4 regions of the Bacillus sp. JJ1562 genome follow, and region 3 is predicted to be linked to each of the others. Evidence: predicted binding sites of a transcription regulator. Region 3 holds the regulator's gene; each other region holds the start of a gene.
What was found. Region 3 encodes Rex, which represses fermentation and respiration genes when NADH is low (regulators of the CRP and FNR family bind a similar motif). Its sites were predicted from a motif close to TTGTGAAATATTTCACAA; they were not measured.
Positions count from the first base shown of each region.

Region 1: a site for Rex is predicted at 1,767-1,784, ahead of V7097_RS03200 (cytochrome c oxidase subunit 2A). Genes of this name have one in related genera too.
Region 2: a site for Rex is predicted at 1,380-1,397, ahead of V7097_RS04965 (DUF2249 domain-containing protein). Genes of this name have one in related genera too.
Region 4: a site for Rex is predicted at 1,094-1,111, ahead of V7097_RS03520 (AtpZ/AtpI family protein). Genes of this name have one in related genera too.

Region 1 is NZ_JBALOQ010000004.1:101,454-104,670, reverse strand. It holds gene V7097_RS03210 (RNA polymerase sigma-70 factor) at 1-785, shown strand, start outside; gene V7097_RS03205 (SAM-dependent methyltransferase) at 818-1,423, shown strand; gene V7097_RS03200 (cytochrome c oxidase subunit 2A) at 1,844-1,993, shown strand; gene V7097_RS03195 (cytochrome c oxidase subunit II) at 2,006-2,473, shown strand; gene V7097_RS03190 (cbb3-type cytochrome c oxidase subunit I) at 2,488-3,217, shown strand, end outside.
Region 2 is NZ_JBALOQ010000007.1:27,211-30,427, forward strand. It holds gene V7097_RS04955 (hypothetical protein) at 193-330, shown strand; gene V7097_RS04960 (Crp/Fnr family transcriptional regulator) at 637-1,326, shown strand; gene V7097_RS04965 (DUF2249 domain-containing protein) at 1,459-1,698, shown strand; gene V7097_RS04970 (DUF2249 domain-containing protein) at 1,698-1,904, shown strand; gene V7097_RS04975 (hypothetical protein) at 1,919-3,160, shown strand; gene V7097_RS04980 (metal-sulfur cluster assembly factor) at 3,175-3,217, shown strand, end outside.
Region 3 is NZ_JBALOQ010000051.1:31,007-34,223, reverse strand. It holds gene V7097_RS22915 (ABC-F family ATP-binding cassette domain-containing protein) at 1-434, opposite strand, end outside; gene moaC (cyclic pyranopterin monophosphate synthase MoaC) at 569-1,060, shown strand; gene V7097_RS22905 (redox-sensing transcriptional repressor Rex) at 1,063-1,704, shown strand; gene V7097_RS22900 (twin-arginine translocase TatA/TatE family subunit) at 1,739-1,930, shown strand; gene tatC (twin-arginine translocase subunit TatC) at 1,947-2,702, shown strand; gene V7097_RS22890 (YdiK family protein) at 2,745-2,954, opposite strand; gene V7097_RS22885 (CPBP family intramembrane glutamic endopeptidase) at 2,958-3,217, opposite strand, start outside.
Region 4 is NZ_JBALOQ010000005.1:5,359-8,575, forward strand. It holds gene V7097_RS03515 (S8 family serine peptidase) at 1-763, shown strand, start outside; gene V7097_RS03520 (AtpZ/AtpI family protein) at 1,187-1,408, shown strand; gene V7097_RS03525 (ATP synthase subunit I) at 1,415-1,783, shown strand; gene atpB (F0F1 ATP synthase subunit A) at 1,841-2,575, shown strand; gene atpE (F0F1 ATP synthase subunit C) at 2,664-2,876, shown strand; gene atpF (F0F1 ATP synthase subunit B) at 3,100-3,217, shown strand, end outside.

The DNA of each region.
Region 1 (3,217 bases), on a different contig from region 3:
ATGTTCTAATCGATTTTGAGAAGTCTAATAATGACCAAGTCGAAAATAGAAAAGCCTATCTTTGTAAAATGGTCACAAATCGCTCCATTGATTTTTTGAAATCAGCTCGAAGGCAAAGAGAGGTATATATAGGTCCATGGCTACCAGAACCATTAATCATCCATGATGTTGATCCGATGCATACTGTCTTAATGCAAGATAATATTTCGTATGCTCTCCTATCCTTGATGGAACAACTCAGCCCTGTTGAACGAGCTGTTTTTGTCTTAAGAGAAGCGTTTGGATATGAATATGTTGAAATTGCATCATTTATTGAAAAGGAGGCAGCGAACTGCAGGAAGATATTTAGTAGAGCAAGGAAAAAGCTAGATTATAAGGATGAGACAAACGATTCACAGGTGAATCAGACGGAATTGCAGCATTTGGTTCAATCTTTTCTCCTTGCCGCAACAACAGGAAATATTGAGGGATTACTTAGCATTCTTTCGAATGATGCTGTCCTCTACTCAGATGGAGGAGGTAAGGCGAAGGCTGCATTAGTACCAATAAAAACGAGAGAACGTGTTTCTCAATTTATTTTTGGGCTCATTCGAAAGTTTGGACAGGATGACAAAATTGAAGTTGATTTAGTCATCGTCAATGGACAGATAGGGATTTTGATAAAAAGAAATCAGAAACCAGAAAATGTGGTATGCTTTGAAATAGAAAAAAAGGAAATCAAACATATCTTTTTAATTCGCAATCCTGAAAAGCTAACATATGCCATAAATGGGTATCAATTTTAACTGTAGCAAACATCGTTGTAAGGAGACTACCAATGGATGATAAGTATTTCGATGCACTTTTACATGTGAAAACAAGTGGAGGACAAAAGGGATTTAGTTCATCCATTCATTATCATCGCTATGAGCCAACACCGTATGAAGGGCTAGCTGCTCTGTTTGATCATTATCAATTGAAGAAAACGGATCGGGTCGTTGATATTGGATGTGGGAAGGGCCGTCTGCTTTTTTATATTCATCATTTATTTGCTGCAACTGTCGTAGGTGTTGAGATTGATAAAAGTTTGTATCATGATGCAGTTTATAACCGAGACCGTTATGTAAAAAGGGCGGGTATCCGCAAAGAGGAAATTGATATTCACCATTGTGCCGCACAAGATTATGAAATCAATCCATTCGATAATAGGTTTTACTTTTTTAATCCTTTTTCAATCCAGGTTTTTAAGCATACGATTGCCAATATTCTTCGTTCATACGAGAAGGATCCGCGAGAAATAGAGGTTATTCTATATTATGGTTCAACGGATTACACCTATTTTTTGGAGAATAACACTCCATTTCAAATGAAAAAAGAGATTATCATTCCAAAGTTGATTAAAAAAAGCACATACGAGAGATTTATTGTTTATCAGCTACTATAGGCAGCTTCCAATGGATGGGGGCTGTCTTTTTTATGTGGAAATTGATGTCCAGCTTCAGACGCCATCGGCTCTCTGGTCTAAGCCAATCGCTTTTGAAGGCAAAAAGCGCCTTCTGTCAGCGCTTATTTTATGCATGTCGCCGATAAACGGGCGCCTTGCACTTTAATAAGTATGTTCACCAATTTGTCATTTTTGATTTTGAGCTAACGATATAAAGAGGATAAAGTATCTGAAATCCAGTAATGAAGCGGGTTTGGTCATATTTAGAGGGGGTTTGAATGGACGGGGAAATGCCTATTTTCTCGTCCTTTTTTTATTAGGTGTATCAAAAATTACACTTTATGTGTGATTCAGTTCACAACATTGAGAACGGTTCCTAATTATGATGTAAGTAAGAAGAACATAAGGAGGTTGAGTTGGATGGGAGCTTCAAAAGTTAACCGAAACAAAAAAACAGACGGGGAATTTCAAGGACCATTTGTAGGAACTTGGATTTCAGTCGGTGTTGTTGGAGCAGTCATTCTTTTTACGTATATAGTACTCTACGGCCTATTCATGGCTAGATTCTAGGAGGGGATAAAAATGAAAATGCATCTTGATGAAAAAATATGGCTGACAATTAGTTTCGGTATGATTATGGGTTTCATGCTTCTAACTGGTTACCAAACATTCGCATTAGAAATGGGACCACCAAGTAATATGGAAACGATTGATCCTCAGAAGGTTGACGAAACAGCTCCATTTGATAAGCCAGGTGTATATCAAATCGGCGAAAACGAATATGAAGTTGTTATGACATTAGAAATTTTTAGCTTTAATCCAGGCAAGATTGAAGTACCTGCTGGTTCAAAAGTTCACTTTATCATGACATCTAAAGACGTTGTCCACGGATTCCAAGTTGCCGGTACAAACTTAAACGCAATGGTAATGCCGGGACATATTCAAAAAATCACTCAAACCTTTGATGAGCCAGGTGAGTATTTAGTTCTTTGTAACGAATATTGTGGTGCGGGTCACCAATTAATGGCTACAACTATCACAGTGAAATAAAGGAGGGGAGACCATTGGCAACAGTATTAAATAATTCAGATTTGACCTTTAAAGAAAAAGCAAACAGGGTTTTAGGTGTAAATCCAGAAGATGCAAAAATCTCGAAATCCTATTTATCAGTAGCATTTATCGCATTATTATTAGGTGGACTTTTAGGATTAGTACAAGGATTAAACCGTGCAGGTCTTCTAGAATTACCAAGCTGGCTTAATTATTATCAAGTATTAACAGCTCACGGTTTATTATTAGTAGTTGTAATGTCAGCATTCTTTATGATTGGTTATTTCTACGCTGGTCTTTCACACGATTTAGGTGGATTACTACCTAAGGTAAGAAAATTAGCATGGACTGGTTTCTGGACTAAGATTGTTGGTATCGTACTTGTTGTAATTCCAGTCTTAATGAACGAAGCATCTGTTATGTACACATTCTATCCACCAATGGCTGCACACCCAGTATTCTACATCGGGTTAGCACTAGTGGTCGTTGGTATTTGGCTCTTATCAACTGGAGCATTTATTCAAGTAGCAAACTGGAGAAAGAACCATAAAGGACAGCATCTTCCAATTCTTTCATTCTTTGCTACAGGAGCTTTCATTCTATTAGTTGGAGCAACGGCATTTGTTGCAGTTGAAGTACTATTCTTGATTCTACCATGGTCATTAGGTTGGGTAGACACGATTAACGTAATGGTTTCCCGTACACTATTCTGGGCATTCGGACACACAGCAGTTAACATCTGGT
Region 2 (3,217 bases), on a different contig from region 3:
CTCCTTTTGTTTTATGGGTCCATTGTATCGAGTCTCTTCCGTTATTGTAGTGAAACTTATCACTATGTACGTATGTTTTTTATCATATGCCTATACAAATATGCGATAATTAGAGTAACATTTAAAATCCCACGTAAAAGTCTTGTTATACCTCATGATTGTGGAGTTTAAAAGGGTAATCGGGGTGAAAAGATGAAGGAATTTGTAGATACATGTAAAGAATGTGAGAAAGAAATTTATTGTTTGGTTGGATTTATTAATGGTGTTGTATTAGATGATAAAAAAGGAATACTTTGCTTTGATTGTGCGGAAAAAAAGCAAGTTGACTAACTTTATTCACCCCTTGACTGAATAAAGTTACAGCCTCCGGCGGATGCCACGATTTTTCAAAGGAAATTTTTCGATCAGTAAGATTAAAGACTAAGTACTCCACTTCCTGTGGGCCTAAAAATCGGGCACAAATACGCCAAGGTGCATTTGATTCTAGGAGAATTTCTCCTAGTTTTTTTTGTCTATTTTTTGAACATTGATTTTGTTTCTCACTACCTATGATGAAAATCACAGTTTAAAAAACAAGGATTGCTACACTTAATGTGGATGCCTAATTGTAATTAATTTGAACAAGGAGTGAGAACAATGGCTCTACCATCCATTCGTGAACAATTGAGAGGAGTTCCCTTGTTTCGAGAAACAACCCCGGAAGAACTAGATCCAATTGTTGAAATTTCACAGTCACGATTATATAAACAAAAAATGTTCATCTTTATGCAAGACGATCCACTAGATCGTGTTTTTTTCATTCAATCTGGAAAAGTAAAAATTTATAAATCTGACATGCATGGAAAGGAACAGATTGTGTCCGTACTCGAAGCAGGAGAAATGTTTCCACATGCTGGATTTTTCCGAAAAGGTGGGTATCCTGCACATGCTGAAGTAATCGAGGATTCAAATATTATCTACACACCCATTGATCGATTTGAAGAAATATTACTAAAGAATCCTGAGCTTTGTATCAAAATTTTTAAAGTTTTAGGCGAAAAAATCATCGACCTTCAAAAACGACTGGAGGAACAAATCCTATTAAATACGCAAGAACAAATTATTATGCTTTTACTTCGTTTATGCAGAAGTAATGGAGAAAAGATCGGCAATCGCTTTAAGCTAACAACTCAATTCACAAATCGTGAGCTTGCCAACATGATTGGTACAACACGTGAATCTGTAAGTCGGACGATTTCAGTATTGAAAAAGAAACAAATTGTAGACATGACTCCCGATGGGTATTACCTATTGGATCATATGAAGCTCCATGATGAGATTTTCTAGGCCAACAGGAAGTGGTGTTCTTAGTCCTTGATCTTGCTTAAATATTTTGGTGTTTGTGATTCACGTCACAACGTTTCTCATTGAAAATGATTATCATTAGATTATAAACGTTATATAAGGGGGAAATCAAAAATGGATTCAAAAGTAGTAGAAGTGGATGTTAGGGAAGACCTTAAAAATAAAATCGAGCCTTTTCAAAAGATTATGGAGGCGGTTAAACCTTTACAGGATGGAGATATCTTCATTTTACACGCACCTTTTAAACCGACTCCTTTATTTCCAATATTAAAAGCTAAAGGATTTACAAATGAAGCGGAGCAAATTGAGAAAAAACATTGGAAGGTCACCTTTACTAAACGAGGTGACAACTAATGAAATTAGATAATCGAGGTCTTGAGCCCCCCACACCAATGATGAGGACTTTGAAAGCTCTCGAAAATTTAAATAAGGGCGACACTTTAACTATTATCAATGATCGCCGACCAATGTTTTTGTATGAACAGCTAGATGAACTAGGTTACAAACATACAACGGAACCACATTCTGATGGCGGTTTTCAAATTGAGATTACGAAATAAGGAAGTGCTTGCTAATGATGCCTCAATTATCAAATGAAACAGATATAAGGCTGCCGCTCTCCTTTATTATCTTTAGTGTTATTGCCTTAGTCGCGTCCCAAGTGATCCTGTTATTCAATGGACATATGGTGATTGACGGGAATTTTCGAACCTTTCCCCTCCTATCATCTGCCCACTTATTGATACTAGGATGGGCCTTAATGGTTGCGATGGGTGCGATGTACCAGCTTGTGCCAGTCGCCTTTTTAACTCCTATTTGGAGTGAAAGATTTGGGTTTGTACAATTTTGGGTAACTGCAATTGGTTTTGGTGGTTTTGGAATCACCCTTTCCTTCTCACCTACTTTGTCCATTTTTACAGGTTCACTTGCTGTGATTGGGATTTTGCTGTTTCTCGTCCAAATGTTTATGACGATGAAAAAGCAAGCGAAGAAGAATATTCTAACTGTATTTGTTGGTAGTGCGCTCATTTGCTTACTGCTTACAATAACACTTGGAATTCTTTTGATCATCAATCTTGGAGCTGGAATAAGGAATTTAGATCACCTTGCTGTTTTGAAAAGTCATATTTTACTTGGGGTTGCTGGATGGTTTACATTCTTAATTTTCGGTTTTTCCTATAAAATGGTCCCAATGTTTTCTTTAGCACATGGCTTTTCAATGAAGCCCGCAAGATGGGTCTATATTTTGTATGGAACTGGCCTTATTGTGACAATTAGCAGCTTTTTAACCGAGAAAAACCTATTCTTACAGGCTGGTATGAGCATACTGTTCGCAGGCTTCGCTCTTTTTTCTTACCACATATCAACGATCATCAAGGTGAGATTAAAGAAAAAGCTTGATAAACAATTTATATTTTCATTAATTGCAATTGGTTTTGGATTAGTGATTCACTTTTTCGGAATGATTCTTTCATTCTTACCAGGATATTACGAAATTTATGGTGTCCTTATTTTTCTTTATCTCTTTTTGTGGATTGCCAGCAGTATTCTTGGCTATTTATATAAAATTATTCCTTTTCTTTGGTGGACACACAGATACAGCAAGCTTATTGGAAAAAGCGATGTTCCTACATTAAAGCAAATGATTGATGAAAAAATAGCAATTCCGATTTTTTCTGGTTTTATTGCAGGTTGCCTTATCGTCGTTGTATCCATTGAGACCGGACAATTGCTTATCTTTTCGATTGGCCAAAGCTTAGCTGTCGCTTCAGCTGTTTTTTTCAGCTACAGCATTATGAAGGTACTATATAAATAGAGGGGAGAAAGACGATGGAATTAAGAGAGAAAATCCTCGAACAATTAAAACAAGTGA
Region 3 (3,217 bases):
TCGGCTTCATATTGATAGCCACCTTTTTCCTTAAAATCGACCTGAAGCTGGTCGTATTCTTCGAGCAGTTTTTGATAATCAGCGGTATTTTCAAAAACAGAAGGGTCTCCCATTTTTACTTCAAGGTTTCTTAAGTCTTTTTCAAGCTTTTGTAATGGTGCGAAGACGGTCAGCATTTCTTGCCAAATGGTAAGATTTGATTCAAGTCCCGTGTCCTGTGCGAGGTAATCGATTGTGACGCTTTTTGGCTTAATGATTTCACCGCCATCATGGGACATCTGACCTGCAATAATTTTTAATAGGGTTGATTTTCCGGCACCATTTCGGCCAACTATGGCAATTCGGTCACGCGTTTGTACTTCTAGTTTTATATTCGATAAAATAAGATCAGCAGCAAAATACTTTTTGAGCTGATTTACTTGTAGTAAAATCATTGTTTCTCACCTCTTGTTTCTAACAACAGTGTATCTTATATTATCTAAATAGAGCAACTGCAATGATAATGTTCACAGATGTTTAAAAGACAGATGTGGTAAAATAGTGTATAGTTTATGGGAGGGTTCGATATATGACATCATTTACCCATTTTAATGAGCAGGGTCGAGCGAAAATGGTCGATATTACAGAGAAATCTGATACTGTTCGTACAGCGATTGCAAAATCGAGTATTAATGTGAATAAATTGATTTATGAGCAAATAATAAATAATGAAGTTAGCAAGGGGGATGTTCTTGCTGTTTCTCAGGTTGCAGGTATTATGGCAGCTAAAAAGACATCAGAGCTAATCCCGATGTGCCATCCGTTGGCATTGAAGGGCGTCGATATTCGTTTTAGTTGGACGACCCAAGATGAATATATTTTGCATATTACCGTATCGGTTAAAACAAAGGGTAGTACCGGTGTCGAGATGGAAGCCCTTACGGCTGCATCTGTTTGTGCGCTAACTGTATATGATATGTGTAAAGCGGTTGATAAAGGCATGGTGATTGGGCCAACCTATTTAGCCGAAAAAACAGGTGGAAAGAACGGAGATTTTAAAAGGCAAGTAGCGGGGGAATAGACATGAATCTTGAACAATCAAAAATACCACAAGCAACTGCCAAAAGGCTGCCACTTTATTATCGGTTTTTGAAAAACTTGCATGCCTCGGGAAAGCAGAGGGTATCATCTGCAGAACTGAGTGATGCAGTAAAGGTTGATTCAGCCACGATTAGGCGCGATTTTTCCTATTTTGGTGCATTAGGAAAAAAAGGGTATGGATATAATGTCAATTATTTATTATCCTTTTTTAGTAAGACCCTTGATCAGGATGAGTTGACGAAGGTTACGTTAATCGGTGTTGGTAACTTAGGTACTGCATTTTTACATTATAATTTTTCAAAAAATAATAATACAAAAATTGAGCTTGCGTTTGATGTGGATTATAATAAAGTAGGAAGTAGTATAGGTGGAGTAAAGGTGTGCCATTTAGATGATCTTGAAAAAGAATTGCCTGATGATGTCACGGTTGCTATTTTAACAGTGCCGGTTGGCGCAGCACAGTCGATTACTGATCGCCTTGTGAATAAAGGAATCAAAGGTATCCTTAATTTTACACCAGCTAGAATCAATGTGCCTGAACATATTCGAGTCCATCATATTGATCTGGCTGTTGAATTACAAGCACTAGTTTACTTTTTAAAGCATTATTCAATTGAAGAATAGAAATACATTTTAAAATTATTGGGAGGTGCACACAGTGGGAAATCTTGGATTTGGTAGTATCCTATTGATTGTATTTGCTGCATTATTAATCTTTGGACCTAAGAAGTTACCTCAATTAGGAAAAGCTGCAGGTAATACATTGCGTGAATTCAAAAACGCAACAAAAGGCTTAGCAGATGATGACGATGATGATGTTAAAAAGAACGAAACTAATGATGTGAAGTAACGATAGGATGGGTCATATGAACGAAAGAGAAATGTCCGTCTATGATCATATTGGTGAGTTACGAAAACGACTGATTTATATAGTCGTTTTCTTCTTCATTGTTGCATTAGGAAGCTTTTTTCTTGCCGAACCGCTAATTCTTTATTTGCAAAATGCCAAGGAAGCCAAAGAGCTGACAATGAATGCTTTCCGTATGACAGATCCAATTAAAATTTACATGCAATTTGCCTTTATTATTGCACTTGTTATTTCTTCTCCTTTTTTACTGTACCAGCTTTGGGCATTCATTAGTCCAGGCTTGTATGAGAAGGAAAGAAAGGTAACTCTAAGTTATATTCCGCTTTCAGTAGGATTGTTTTTAGTAGGGGTGTCGTTTTCCTATTTTATTTTATTCCCATTTGTTGTGAATTTTATGACGCGGTTAGCGGATCGCCTTGATATTAATCAGGTAATCGGGATTAATGAGTATTTTCAATTCTTGTTGCAGCTGACTTTACCGTTTGGCTTTTTATTTCAGCTGCCGGTTGTTGTAATGTTCCTAACAAGACTCGGAATCGTCACACCGATGTTCTTATCGAAAATACGAAAATATGCATATTTTGTGCTTCTAGTAATTGGAGGTTTAATCACACCTCCTGAGATAATCTCTCATTTAATGGTCACCGTGCCGTTATTCGGATTATATGAAATCAGTATTCTCGTATCAAGAAGTGCCTACAGGAAGGTGCTTAAAGCGGAAATGATGGCAGCAAATTCGAATTCGATGGAATAAAGAAAAGTGCAGAGAATAGAAAAAATAACCTCCGTTCAGAGGTTATTTTTTTGCGTTTGTGACTTTTTTTATTTTAAAGTGTAGGGCAAACATTCGGATTGCCACACCAAAGTCGAAGGTTGCGACAAGTGCTAGAAGAATGGTGGAAAAGTTCCAGATTGTCTCCGTTGCACTACTGATCGCGATATAAGTAAATAAAGTTCCCATTAATACGTAAATGATGCCCATTGCAAAAGGTGAAGTTCTTCGCATAAATTAAAAGCCCCCAATAAATGACTGTTGTAGCTTCTCGGCTTGCTTCATAATCCTTTCTATATCATCTGCAAAAACCGTCTGCATCACTACAACAAAAGTATTCATCGCAACATGCGCAAAAATCGGTACGATAATTCGCTTTGTTTGTACATAGAGGAATGCAAAGGTAAAGCCCATTGCGGTATAAATAAGGATATGAGTGAAATCCATATGCACAACAGCAAAAATTAACGAACTAATTAAGCCCGAGATGAAAAAGT
Region 4 (3,217 bases), on a different contig from region 3:
GACACCTGAACAAATAAAAGCCGCGCTTATGAATACGGCACGACTTTTAGAAAAAGAGGATGGAACCTTATACAAGCCATATGAACAAGGAGCGGGTAGAATTCAACTCCATCAAGCCATTCATTCGGAAACTCTCATCTATCCGGGTTCATTTTCGGCGGGGTTGCTTCATCATCAGGATGGACGTACAGAAAAAAGGATAAACATAACGGTAGATAATCAGTCTAATGATGAAAAGAAGTATTCCTTCGAATTTCCAAAAAACATAAAAGGAATCCAATGGGACATACCAATTCCATTTACACTAGAACCGAAGCAAAAAAAGGTGATCACCATCGGACTTGATATCACACCAAGTACAATTGGTGCTGGCCTCCACCATGGGAATATTTTTTTAAAAGAAGGGAAAAATCGATATCATATTCCATATATGTATGTGATCGAAGAACCCGATTATCCTCGAATCATGGGCTTTCAATTTGGTAAAGGGGATAAAGAGGATGTGTTCAGGTATGAATTATACTTGCCGGGTGGGGCAGATGAGTATGGAATTGTTCTGTATAATCCTGACAGTTTGAGGTTTGTGACATTTTTAGATTGGGATCGAAATGTTGAAAGAGGATTAGTAGAGAAAGCAGTGGATCGGAAAGAACGAAACTTGCGAGGGGTTTTTAAGGCGATCATCTTTGTTAGAAAAGCAGGCAAAGAGGATATACTTGAAACAGAAATCTCATTTGAAGATACAATGATAGGCGGCCATTAAACATAATTAGCAGAAGTCGAACACTTCTGCTAAATTATGTTTAAGCTGGAAGATGTCACGATTTTTCAGAGGAAACTTTCGAACAATAAGATAAAAAACTAAATTCGCCTTTGCGTATTTAGTCTTTTGGTTACCTAATTATGAATTTTTTGTGAACAAAGAGTGAATTTTGAATTAGTACTACGTCAATAGGACTAACAAAAATCATGATTAAAACGCGTTTTGTAAGCGGATGTGGAACACGTTGAAATCGCTTGTGAGAAGGTGAACTTTTTCCTTGCAAACAATTGACATTAATAGGTGCCTATTGTATGCTTACAAAGGGTATGAATGAGAAGGTTTTCATATAGGGATTACTTGAAAAATTGAGTATTTTCTGACACGTTAAAACCTACCTTTTTACGCTTAAAGTGGGGTATGCTGATGCCTAAAAATGACAAGCATCCTTTACGAGCCTATGCGCTTATGTCTGGTATTCTATCTCAATTAGTAGGATCAATTCTAGTAGGCATCTTCCTAGGTAGATGGATTGATCAGATGCTAGCCACTGAACCACTATTTTTAATTCTTGGCCTTCTATTAGGACTAGCAGCAGGAGTCTATGCAACACTTCGTCTAGTCAATCATTTTTTCTCAGGAGATTAACTTGATATGCAGGATCTAACCATAGCGTTTACGAGATATCGTAAATACATATTCTACTTACTTTCAATCTATGTTCTAGGCTGGGGATTCACTGCATATAAATCGGTCTTTTTAGGATTAATAATAGGAACTCTAGGAAGTCTGTGGATTCTATTTACTTTGGCTCGAAAAAACAAGCAAGTTACGAAAGCTTTTGAAGAAGGACGAACAGTCCGTTCGCTTGGAACAATGTCTAGAATGGCGGTTGCAGGTTTGGCGGTATTGGTCGTTATGGAGTATCCAGAAAAGTTTCATCTAGGTAGTATGGTTATTGGATTAATGACAGCTTATTTTGTCATTATGATAGATTTCTTTTTTCAAAAACTTCAAAAATAGACTAAAGCGCAAAGCAAAGCTATGCGCTACACAATATGGGAAGAGAGGTGAATACTGTTGGGTCACGAAGCTCCTACGTTTAAATTGTTTGGACTTTGGTTTAGCACATCTAACATCCTAATGATCACAATTGCGAGTGTAATTGTCTTCATTATCGCGGTTCTTGGAACTCGTACCCTTGCAATGAAGCCAACCGGTGCTCAGAACTTTATGGAATGGGTCATGGACTTTGTTCGAGGAATTATTAAAAGTTCGATGGACTGGAAAACAGGTGGACGCTTCCAAATACTAGGGATTACGTTACTAATGTATATCCTTGTATCAAACTTTCTAGGGTTGCCGTTTGCGATCATTTTTGATCATCAATTATGGTGGAAGTCCCCAACTGCTGATCCAACGATTACGTTAACACTAGCTGTTATGGTTGTTGGTTTATCGCATTACTATGGAATAAAGATGAAGGGTGCTAGAGAATACGGTAAAGATTTCTTTAAACCTATGTCATTTATGTTCCCATTAAAAATTATCGAAGAATTTGCAAACACATTAACTCTCGGACTACGTCTATTTGGTAACATCTATGCCGGTGAGATTCTATTAGGATTAATTGCTGGTATGGCTGTAAGTGGTTATGGTGAAAGCATCTTCGGAGGAATTCTTGGTACAATCGGAGCCTTTATTCCGATGATTGCGTGGCAAGGATTTAGTGTCTTTATTGGTGTTATCCAGGCATACATCTTTACAATGTTAACAATGGTTTATATATCTCACAAAGTGAGTACAGACCATTAAAAATAAACCTTGTCCAAAATGAGACTTTTTGGGCAAACAAAAATCAATTATTATAAATTTTTTATACAATTAAAGGAGGACTATTTCAATGGGTTTATTAGCAGCAGCAATTGCAATTGGTTTAGCGGCACTAGGTGCTGGTATCGGTAACGGTCTTATCGTATCTCGTACAGTTGAGGGGATTGCTCGTCAACCAGAAGCACAAGGTAAACTTCAAACTACTATGTTCATCGGGGTTGCGTTAGTAGAGGCGATTCCTATCATCGCAGTAGTTATCGCGTTCATGGTATACGGCGCATAAGCATGATTTCTCTGGAGCTTTCCTTGAAGTTTCGTGTAAGGTGATTCCCTTATTTCGTAACACTAAAAGTGAAGGCAACAATAACAAAATGGCGAAGATCATTCCAAGAGAACCTTCGCCATTCCTTTGTATTACCCAAAAAAATTTTAAACAAATGTGCTTATTTCGCACTTGAAGATGAAATTAAGGACTTCCATTCGACTCGGAAAAGGAGGGAATATAGGTGTTAGATCTTTTTGTCTTAGGCGCTGCCGCTGGTGGATTGCCTGTTAACCTTGGAGATATCATTTTCCAATTGGTTGTATTCATCGTTTTATTAGCGTTACTTCGTAAATTTGCGT